DNA from 3 places in the Clostridium sp. JNZ X4-2 genome. Region 2 is predicted to be linked to each of the others. Evidence: a T-box and tRNA genes for the amino acid it is inferred to sense, from the RefSeq annotation. Region 2 holds a T-box; the other regions hold tRNA genes.
What was found. A T-box is a leader RNA that pairs with one kind of tRNA and senses whether it is charged. The one in region 2 lies ahead of thrS (threonine--tRNA ligase), so its partner is inferred to be a tRNA-Thr.

Region 1: it encodes a tRNA-Thr, which carries the amino acid that the T-box ahead of thrS (threonine--tRNA ligase) is inferred to sense. The anticodon was not compared.
Region 3: it encodes a tRNA-Thr, which carries the amino acid that the T-box ahead of thrS (threonine--tRNA ligase) is inferred to sense. The anticodon was not compared.

Annotation. Positions count from the first base shown of each region.
Region 1 is NZ_CM142685.1:3,519,284-3,522,560, reverse strand. It holds gene ACYUJ6_RS17010 (CoA-binding protein) at 1-343, shown strand, start outside; gene ACYUJ6_RS17005 (pyruvate, water dikinase regulatory protein) at 356-1,171, shown strand; tRNA gene ACYUJ6_RS17000 (tRNA-Glu) at 1,378-1,452, shown strand; tRNA gene ACYUJ6_RS16995 (tRNA-Val) at 1,465-1,540, shown strand; tRNA gene ACYUJ6_RS16990 (tRNA-Asp) at 1,563-1,639, shown strand; tRNA gene ACYUJ6_RS16985 (tRNA-Glu) at 1,767-1,841, shown strand; tRNA gene ACYUJ6_RS16980 (tRNA-Val) at 1,852-1,927, shown strand; tRNA gene ACYUJ6_RS16975 (tRNA-Asp) at 1,949-2,025, shown strand; tRNA gene ACYUJ6_RS16970 (tRNA-Thr) at 2,031-2,106, shown strand; gene ACYUJ6_RS16965 (ABC transporter ATP-binding protein) at 2,454-3,182, shown strand; gene ACYUJ6_RS16960 (ABC transporter permease) at 3,179-3,277, shown strand, end outside.
Region 2 is NZ_CM142685.1:2,680,998-2,684,274, forward strand. It holds gene thrS (threonine--tRNA ligase) at 1-1,332, opposite strand, end outside; T-box leader at 1,393-1,618, opposite strand; T-box leader at 1,690-1,924, opposite strand; gene ytxC (putative sporulation protein YtxC) at 1,992-2,894, opposite strand; tRNA gene ACYUJ6_RS12895 (tRNA-Val) at 3,145-3,220, shown strand; tRNA gene ACYUJ6_RS12900 (tRNA-Asp) at 3,230-3,277, shown strand, end outside.
Region 3 is NZ_CM142685.1:3,245,872-3,249,148, reverse strand. It holds gene mreB (rod shape-determining protein MreB) at 1-412, shown strand, start outside; gene yyaC (spore protease YyaC) at 450-989, opposite strand; tRNA gene ACYUJ6_RS15625 (tRNA-Thr) at 1,262-1,337, shown strand; tRNA gene ACYUJ6_RS15620 (tRNA-Tyr) at 1,343-1,427, shown strand; tRNA gene ACYUJ6_RS15615 (tRNA-Val) at 1,436-1,511, shown strand; tRNA gene ACYUJ6_RS15610 (tRNA-Thr) at 1,528-1,603, shown strand; tRNA gene ACYUJ6_RS15605 (tRNA-Tyr) at 1,609-1,693, shown strand; SAM riboswitch class I at 1,764-1,868, shown strand; gene metK (methionine adenosyltransferase) at 1,940-3,115, shown strand; gene recD2 (SF1B family DNA helicase RecD2) at 3,230-3,277, shown strand, end outside.

The DNA.
Region 1 (3,277 bases), 840 kb from region 2:
AGTTATTGGGAATGTTTCTAAGGAGGGGAAATATGCATTTAAGATATTAAATTCTCTAAAGGCTGCAGGGTTTAATGCGGTTGGAGTAAACCCCAGGGATATTGCTGGAAATGTTTATGATTCTTTGGAAAAGGTGTTTCCTAAGGTACATGTATTGGATTTATGTATAAATCCTGCAGTGGGAATTGATATAGTTAAAGCAGCTGGCAAATTTGGAATAGATAAAATATTAATACAGCCTGGTGCGGAAAGCCAGGAAATATTGGATTTTTGCAATAATAATGGAATAGATGCCGTTGAGGGATGTGCACTTGTAGAATTATCAAAAAGACATCAAAAGTAGGAGGGCTTATTTATGTTAAAAATATATGCAGTATCCGACTCTATAGGTGAAACAGCAGAACTTGTAGCTAAGGGAACTGCCTGTCAGTTTTATTCAGACATAGAAGTTCATAGAGTTCCATATATAAAGAGTTTTGAAGATGTAAATGAATTTATAAATGGATTAGAAAGTAAAGAAAATATTATGATTATATCTACAATTGTACTTGTAGAAGTTAGGGAATTTTTAATTCAGAGATGTATAGAATCCGGCATACCTATAAGTAATATTCTAGGCCCTTGTATAAGTATGGCCTCCAGATTGTTAAACAAGATACCTGAATACAGGCCAGGTGCTGTATGGGAGATAGATTCTCAGTATTATAAAAAAATAGAAGCAGTAGAATTTGCTATTCGATATGATGACAGCAAGGACAGCTCAGGTATCAAACATGCAGATGTAGTTTTATTGGGCCTTTCTAGAACATCTAAGACGCCACTGTGCATGTATCTGGCAAACAAGGGGATAAAGGCCTTAAACATACCACTTATGCCGGAAGTACCGGTACCGGAAGAATTATTTCAAATTGACAGAAGAAAAATTGTGGCGCTTACCATAGATCCACTACATTTAATAGAAATAAGAAAGCATAGAATGGATAGGTATAATATGATGTCAACAAAATTAAAATATGCCAATGAAGAGAGAGTCCTTCAAGAATTAGAGTTTTCGGACAGGCTTATAAAAAAGCTGCATTGCAAAGTAATAGATGTGACAAAAAGGGCTGTCGAAGATACCGCACTGATAATAATGGAGTATATAGGTTATATGGGCACAAAAAATTATTAATCTTAATATATACAGGCTTGTAAACAAAAAGTTGTATAATTAATTAAAAACCTGGAAATTTTCTTAAAGTGTTGATATATAAGGATTTTAGAGGTAATATGGGGAAATATATTTGGGAATCTGAAAAAAAGGTGTTGACACTTTAACGAATATTTTGTATTATAGACTATGTTAGGTCGCCAGATATGACTTGAAAGAATACATAAGGCCCCTTGGTCAAGCGGTTAAGACACCACCCTTTCACGGTGGTAACAGCAGTTCAAGTCTGCTAGGGGTCACCAATATTATTATATGGGCGCATAGCTCAGCTGGGAGAGCATCTGCCTTACAAGCAGAGGGTCATAGGTTCGAGCCCTATTGTGCCCACCATGTAATATTATTATTTTAATATGGCTCAGTAGCTCAGCTGGTTAGAGTGCCGGCCTGTCACGCCGGAGGTCGAGGGTTCGATACCCTTCTGAGTCGCCATGTATACAGATATATATATATATTTGTAAAATCAATAATTGATTGACTTAAATGAGAAGTCTACTCTAAGGGGGAGATTTACTCATTTAAGTTGGAGATTATGATACTATGTTTTTATTTTTTATAAGGCCCCTTGGTCAAGCGGTTAAGACACCACCCTTTCACGGTGGTAACAGCAGTTCAAGTCTGCTAGGGGTCACCAATTATTATATGGGCGCATAGCTCAGCTGGGAGAGCATCTGCCTTACAAGCAGAGGGTCATAGGTTCGAGCCCTATTGTGCCCACCATGTAATATTATATTTTAATATGGCTCAGTAGCTCAGCTGGTTAGAGTGCCGGCCTGTCACGCCGGAGGTCGAGGGTTCGATACCCTTCTGAGTCGCCATATCTGCTGGCATAGCTCAGTTGGTAGAGCAACTGACTTGTAATCAGTAGGTCGTGGGTTCGAAGCCTACTGCCAGCACCATGGATAAGCCTCATAATCAAAGATTATGAGGCTTATATTTATATGGGTAAAAGGATCCTATGATTATCTATGTTTTCATAGTAATTGTAGAATGTTCCGCGGTTTAAGCCGGATTTCTAGCATAGCTCCCTTACGCTTATTTTGTTTATAGGTTTATATGTATATAGTTCAATAAAGATGTCTTTAAGCAACTGGTTTGCTCTTGAGGTCATGAATGTTCACTTCGCTTTCCCTTGGATTCATGTAATATTTTACATGTAAAGTAAAATAAAAATCAACAAAATCAGAAAAAATGTTTATTATGAATAGCCATTTCTGTAGTATAATCAGCTGTGAGGAGGAATACTATGGAGCATAATTCTTGTAGTGTAGCAGTTGAAAATGTGGATAGGTATTTTGGAAAGCAGCAAATACTTTACAATATAAACTTGGAAATATCATATTCTCAGATTTTTGGTTTACTAGGACCCTCCGGTTCTGGAAAGACAACTCTTGTGAAAATGATTTCAGGCATTGATATGCCCACTCATGGACAAATTTATGTATTAGGTGAGAAAATGCCAAAGCTTTCAATGATGAATAAAATAGGATACATGGCTCAATCCGATGCTCTCTATGGAGATATTACCGCAGAGGATAACTTGAAGTTTTTTGCAGCCATGTACAATATATCTAAAAGGGATTGCACAAAACGTATTGATGAAGTTATGGAATTAGTAAATTTATCTGAGGATTTAAAGAAAAGAGTCAGCCAATATTCAGGAGGTATGAAGCGGCGTTTGTCTCTGGCTATTGCAATGTTAAATCGACCTCCAGTACTTATTTTGGATGAACCTACAGTGGGGATTGACCCCGTACTTCGTAAATCTATATGGGATGAACTTGGTGGCTTAAGCAAAAAGGGAACTACCATTATAATTACAACACATGTGATGGATGAGGCTGATAAATGTGACAACCTTTGTATGATTCGTAATGGAAGGGTAATTGCGGCAGGTACTCCTGAGATGCTGAAAAAAAATACCCATTCCAATACTATAGAAGAAGCTTTTTTGTACTATGGAGGTAAGAGATGAAAGTTATTGCACTCACTATACGTATTTTGCATCAGCTTAGAAATGACAAGAGAACTATTGCACTTATGATACTGGCGCCTATTTTTATACTTACA
Region 2 (3,277 bases):
TTTTAATGCATTTCTCAATCCATCAGTTGCAGCTTCCCAATCTTCATCACTTCCCATGGAATTTTCAGGCCTTGTAGAAAGCTCTACAAAATACTTGAATCCAAATACCTTATAAAAATCATCTATAAGTTTTATAACCTGTATTATTTCATTTGTAATATCCTCTTTAGTAATGAATATATGGGCATCATCCTGAGTAAAACATCTTACTCTCATAAGCCCATGAAGAGCTCCTGATTTTTCATGCCTATGGACAATTCCCATTTCACCATATCTTTTAGGTAAATCTCTATAAGAACGTATGCTGTTCTTATAAATGAGTATAGCTCCTGGACAATTCATAGGCTTTATAGCATAATTTTCTCCATCTATTTTAGTAAAATACATATTTTCCTTATAATGATCCCAATGTCCTGATTGATGCCATAGCTCTTCATTTAATAAAACCGGAGTCATTACTTCATCATAATCGGCTCTTCTGTGCATTTGTCTCCAAAAATTTTGAAGTTCATTTCTAATTATCATTCCCTTTGGATGGAAAAATGGAAATCCAGGTCCCTCTTCATGCATGCTGAATAAATCCAATTCTTTCCCCAATTTTCTATGATCTCTTTTCTTGGCTTCTTCCATAAGTTTAATATAATCTTCAAGATCGCTTTTCTTTTCAAATGCAGTTCCATATATTCTTTGAAGCATCTTGTTCTTTTCATTTCCACGCCAATAAGCACCTGCTATGGAAAGGAGTTTTATTGCCTTTACCTTCCCTGTAGAAGGTAAATGAGGTCCTGCACATAGATCTACAAAATCCCCTTGTCTGTAAAAAGATATAATTTCATTCTCCGGCAAATCCTTTATCAATTCCACCTTGTAAGGTTCTTTTCTTTCTTCCATAAATTTTATGGCTTCTGCCCTTGGAAGTTCAAATCTTTCCAGTTTAATATTCTCTTTGACTATTTTGTTCATTTCATTTTCGATCTTAACTAATAATTCCGGTGTAAATGAAAAATCTGCATCTACATCATAATAAAATCCTGAATCTATGGCAGGTCCTATAGCAAGTTTAACCTCCGGATACAATTTCTTTATTGCCTGGGCAAGTATATGAGAAGCTGTATGTCTCAATATCCTTTTTCCATCTTCATCTTCAAAAGTGAGAACTTCAAGTTTGCAGTCTTCATTTACAGGATGATTTAATTCCACTATTTCACCATTTATTTTAGCTCCCAGTGCTTTCTTCCCAAGGGAAGTACTTAGTTTCTTTGCAATATCGCTTACCTTTAATCCTTTCTCTTCATCCAATTCTTTACCATCTTTGAGACTTATTTTTATCATAATTGTTCCTCCTTATAAATCTATTTTAATTTAAAATTTATAAAAAAAATTCTTCCCAATATAAGGGACGAATTTACCGTGGTTCCACCCAAATTTAACAAGAAATTTATAAATCTATCTGTTATCTTTGACTCTTTAACGCAGATTAAACGGAAATACCTACTAAAAATTTCAGTATACAACTCCAAGGTGGTTTTCGATAAATTTTGTTTAAAGGATATCTCAGCTTAAAATCCCTCTCTCTTAAAACAAACTTTTATTTACTCTTCCTTTTCATAATTTTTCTTAAATTTAATAAAATATAAATACTTTACTTTTAGCTTATATAAAAATAAACAACAAAAAACTCCTCCCAAAATATGGGACGAGTATTACCGCGGTTCCACCCAAGTTAATAATAAAAAAACTATTCATCAATTTAAATACTATTCACTCTACCTTTAACGTGGGTTAACGGAAATACCTACTAAAAATTTCAGTATACAACTCTAAGGTGGTTTTTCAATAAACTTTATTTAAAGGATATTTCAGCTTAAAATCCCTCTCTCTTAAAATAATTAATTTATTTACTTTTCCCTTTCATAGTTTTTATTTCTGTTTAGGCTTATTATATTATTCTAAAATCAATATGTCAACATGAAAATTAAACTTTTTATAAATCATACTCTATTTAAATTACTCTTTACCGATTTGCATATACTACAGCTGTTGCAGAATTCAACTCTATCGGTAAAAACTTTTTCAATTGTATCTATCAGTTCTGAATTCCTGCAATTTTCAGCACAATGAATTACTATCTTTTCCGGTGAATTGGTTATCAATGCACTTATTAAAACATCATCTAAATCTGAATTTATATTTTTATTGCATTTTAATGCTTTTAAGTCTTTAAAAAAGCTTTCTGTTATATCGCTTTCTTTATCTTTTATTATATATTTTCCATCATTATCTATTATTATACTTAAATAGTCTATTTTACTTTCTTGAATTTCTACAAAATATTTTAAAAGCTTTATAAATTCATTGTATTCCTTATCCACCATATACCTTTCAACCACTTTATCAATTATACTTTCCAGATCACCTAAAAGTTCCCTGATTCTAAAAGTTATAAATCCTTCTATATTTATCTCATTATTTTCATTTATACAATTTGATATTTTATCCAATATGTCATTTCTCTTATTTATACAAAAAATGGAGTTTTCATCCATAATTTCCATTTCACCTTTCAATACTTTTAAGCTTTCCAGCCTAATTTCCTCCAATTCCTCATATTTCAGGAAAAAATATTCGTTAGACAAAAAAGCCAGAATATCTTTTTCATAAAACTCATCTATCACTATATTATATATAATGTTTGCAATATACATATTATATATATTCATAAGTTTATTGTTTATTTCTCTATCACAAAATAGTTTGAGGAAGTGAGTATCAGACTCTATACTTTCATATACACCAATGAGCACGCCTTTATGCCTGAAATATTCTTTTAGTTCTTGAATACCATGTATTACACTTTCCTTTTCCTTATCGTAAACTATAGTTGTTAATAGCATTATTCACACTCCCTTCAAAAATAGTATGTGTCTAAAAAAAATCTATATTCAAATTTCTATTGTCAAATATCGACATAACAAAGTCAATATATTAAAATGATATTTTAATATGGTAAACAAATAATAAATAAAATCATATTATCAATAATTTTAAAATTCACTAAAGCCAGTGCGATTTTTTAATATAAAGTATTGACAATATATAGAACTCAATATATAATATGAATTGTCGTGGTGATAATGTGATTATGGGCGCATAGCTCAGCTGGGAGAGCATCTGCCTTACAAGCAGAGGGTCACAGGTTCGAGCCCTGTTGTGCCCACCATAATGTTACGGCCCAGTGGCTCAGTTGGTTAGAGTGCCGGCCTGTCACGCCGGAGGT
Region 3 (3,277 bases), 560 kb from region 2:
AGACTTAAAGATAAATATAGGTTCTGCATTTAACAAAGATGAAGAAACAAGTATGGAAATAAGAGGGAGAGATCTAATCACAGGACTTCCCAAGAATATGGAAGTATCATCTAAAGAAATGAGAATAGCATTGAAGGAGACTGTAAATTCCATAGCAGATACGGCTAGGGCGGTATTGGAAAAAACTCCTCCAGAATTATCTGCTGACATAGCTGAAAAAGGTATTGTTATGACTGGAGGAGGGGCCTTGCTAAACGGATTAGGTGATTTAATACAGGAGGTAACTCATGTACCTGTTTATGTAGCTGAAGATCCGGTATCCTGTGTAGCTTTAGGTACAGGAAAGGTTCTTGAGTATTTGGACAAAATGGAAGTCATTTTTACTGGTGATGATATAACCTTAATAGATTGAAAATGTTTTATTGGTGTTAAAAAATTTGTCTATATATCTACAATAAGATATTATTATAATAGAGATAATATGAATGAATTAGTGAATAAAGTATTACTTCAGCCATATTTAAAATTAGATTCAAACGTATATTGCTGGTATTGCTGAATATATCCTCATTGCCATTTGAATCAACTATGCCTATTATTGAGGAGTCTCCTACATTGGGAAGAGATTTTCCCACTCCTTTGCCGGGATGAACAGGAAAGTCTCTTGCCTGTATTTCTCCAATGGTTTTGGAATCTCCTAAACAGGCATCAATACCTATAATGTTGCTATGGGGATGAAGCAATTTTATTTCATTTAGTCTACTTTCAATGTTTAAAGCATGTATGGGCTCTGAAATTGTACCATAAACCGGCAGGGGAAAGTGCTTGCACTTTAGCAGGGTACCTACTAAAGGGCCAAGACAGTCCCCTATATATCTATCTGTACCTATACATACGATGATGGTATCCTTGTTGATGTGATCTTTTAAAAAATAGGCTAAATCGTAATATGCCAGTGGATTCTTATAGTTGGATTTTACTTTATTCAATATATTTCACCTTCTTTATGTGTATGCAGTGCCTATGGATAGTATCCAAAGAGAATACTATATATAATTTATATGATGGAATTATGTAAATTATTATGTCTAAATCACAGGTATGTGATTTCTGAAGGAATAACGAGATACATGAAGAAATAAACATTTAACATTAGATTTTAATGTAATATGAAATTTGAAAATAATTGCACAAAAATGTATACTAAACTACGTTAAACGCCTTTATGTTCTATTTTAGTGTACTTATATGAAATAAATAAGCTGGCATAGCTCAGCAGGTAGAGCAACTGACTTGTAATCAGTAGGTCGTGGGTTCGAAGCCTACTGCCAGCACCAAATGTGGAGGAATTCCCGAGTGGCCAAAGGGGGCAGACTGTAAATCTGTTGTCAGTGACTTCGATGGTTCGAATCCATCTTCCTCCACCAAATATTGGGGGCGCATAGCTCAGCTGGGAGAGCATCTGCCTTACAAGCAGAGGGTCACAGGTTCGAGCCCTGTTGTGCCCACCACATTATAACAAAATAAGCTGGCATAGCTCAGCAGGTAGAGCAACTGACTTGTAATCAGTAGGTCGTGGGTTCGAAGCCTACTGCCAGCACCAAATGCGGAGGAATTCCCGAGTGGCCAAAGGGGGCAGACTGTAAATCTGTTGTCAGTGACTTCGATGGTTCGAATCCATCTTCCTCCACCATAAAAAGCACTGTTAGGGTGTTTTTTATTTTATTAAAATTTTTATAATTGTTGTAAATCAATAATATAGACTCTTATCCAGAGAGGCGGAGGGAAAAAGGCCCGATGAAACCCGGCAACCAGTAGAAGTTTTGCCAAGGTGCCAATTCCTGCAAGTTAATTTTGCAAGATAAGAGAGCAGTTAATTATTTAACCTCTTCTTATTTGAAGAGGTTTTTATTTTTTATACAGTATGGAGGTATTGAAAATGAAAAAATTATTTACGTCTGAGTCAGTTACAGAAGGTCATCCAGATAAAATGTGCGATCAAATTTCAGATGCAATTCTGGATGCCATATTAAAACAAGACCCGTATGGAAGAGTAGCATGTGAAACTGCTACTACTACAGGTATGATTTTGGTTATGGGAGAGATATCAACTAAATGCTATGTAGATATTTCTAAAATAGTTAGGAAAACTGTAAAGGAAATAGGATACACCAGAGCCAAATATGGATTTGATTGTGATACCTGCTCAGTGCTGAGCTCAATTGATGAACAATCATCAGATATAGCTATGGGAGTCAATCAATCCCTGGAAGCCAAAAAAGGACAGATGGAGGAAACAGATGCCATAGGAGCAGGAGATCAAGGTATGATGTTTGGATTTGCCACTAATGAAACTCCGGAATATATGCCTATGCCCATAAGTTTGGCTCATAAGCTGGCAAAAAGACTGGCACAGGTTAGAAAGGATGGAACTTTAAGGTACTTGAGACCAGACGGAAAAACTCAGGTGACTATAGAATATGATGATAATAAACCCATTAGAGTTGATACTATAGTTGTATCTGCACAGCATGATGAACTGGTAACTAAAGAACAAATTGAAAGTGATATAATTGAACATGTTATAAAGCCTGTTGTGTCACAGAAGTTTCTGGATGAAAATACCAAATACTTCATAAATCCAACAGGTAGATTTGTAGTTGGCGGACCTCAGGGAGACTCTGGTCTTACAGGAAGAAAGATAATAGTGGACACCTATGGCGGATATGGAAGACATGGTGGTGGAGCATTTTCAGGGAAGGATCCAACCAAGGTGGATAGATCAGCTGCTTATGCTGCAAGATGGGTGGCAAAAAATCTGGTAGCTGCTGGTGTTGCAGATAAGTTGGAAATACAGCTTGCATATGCTATAGGTGTGGCAAAACCCGTATCTATAACTATTGATACTTTCAACACTGGAAAAGTATCAGAAGAGAAAATAGTTAATATAGTAGAGAAGGTATTTGATTTAAGACCAGCTGTTATAATAAGGGACTTGGATTTGAGAAGGCCAATATACAGACAGGTTGCAGCTTATGGGCATTTTGGAAGAACCGATATAGATTTACCCTGGGAAAAATTGAATAAGGTTGATGATATAAAAAAATATATCTAGAATTGTAGAAGCTCTGTATGTAAATTTACAGAGCTTTTTTTAAGCTAAACTTATGTGCTATAATTATATTCAAAGATATAGATTTTATATGTTTGTTAAAGTGGGAGAGAGCTTATGCAGGATTTACAGGGAATTGTAGAAGATATAATATTTCAAAATAAA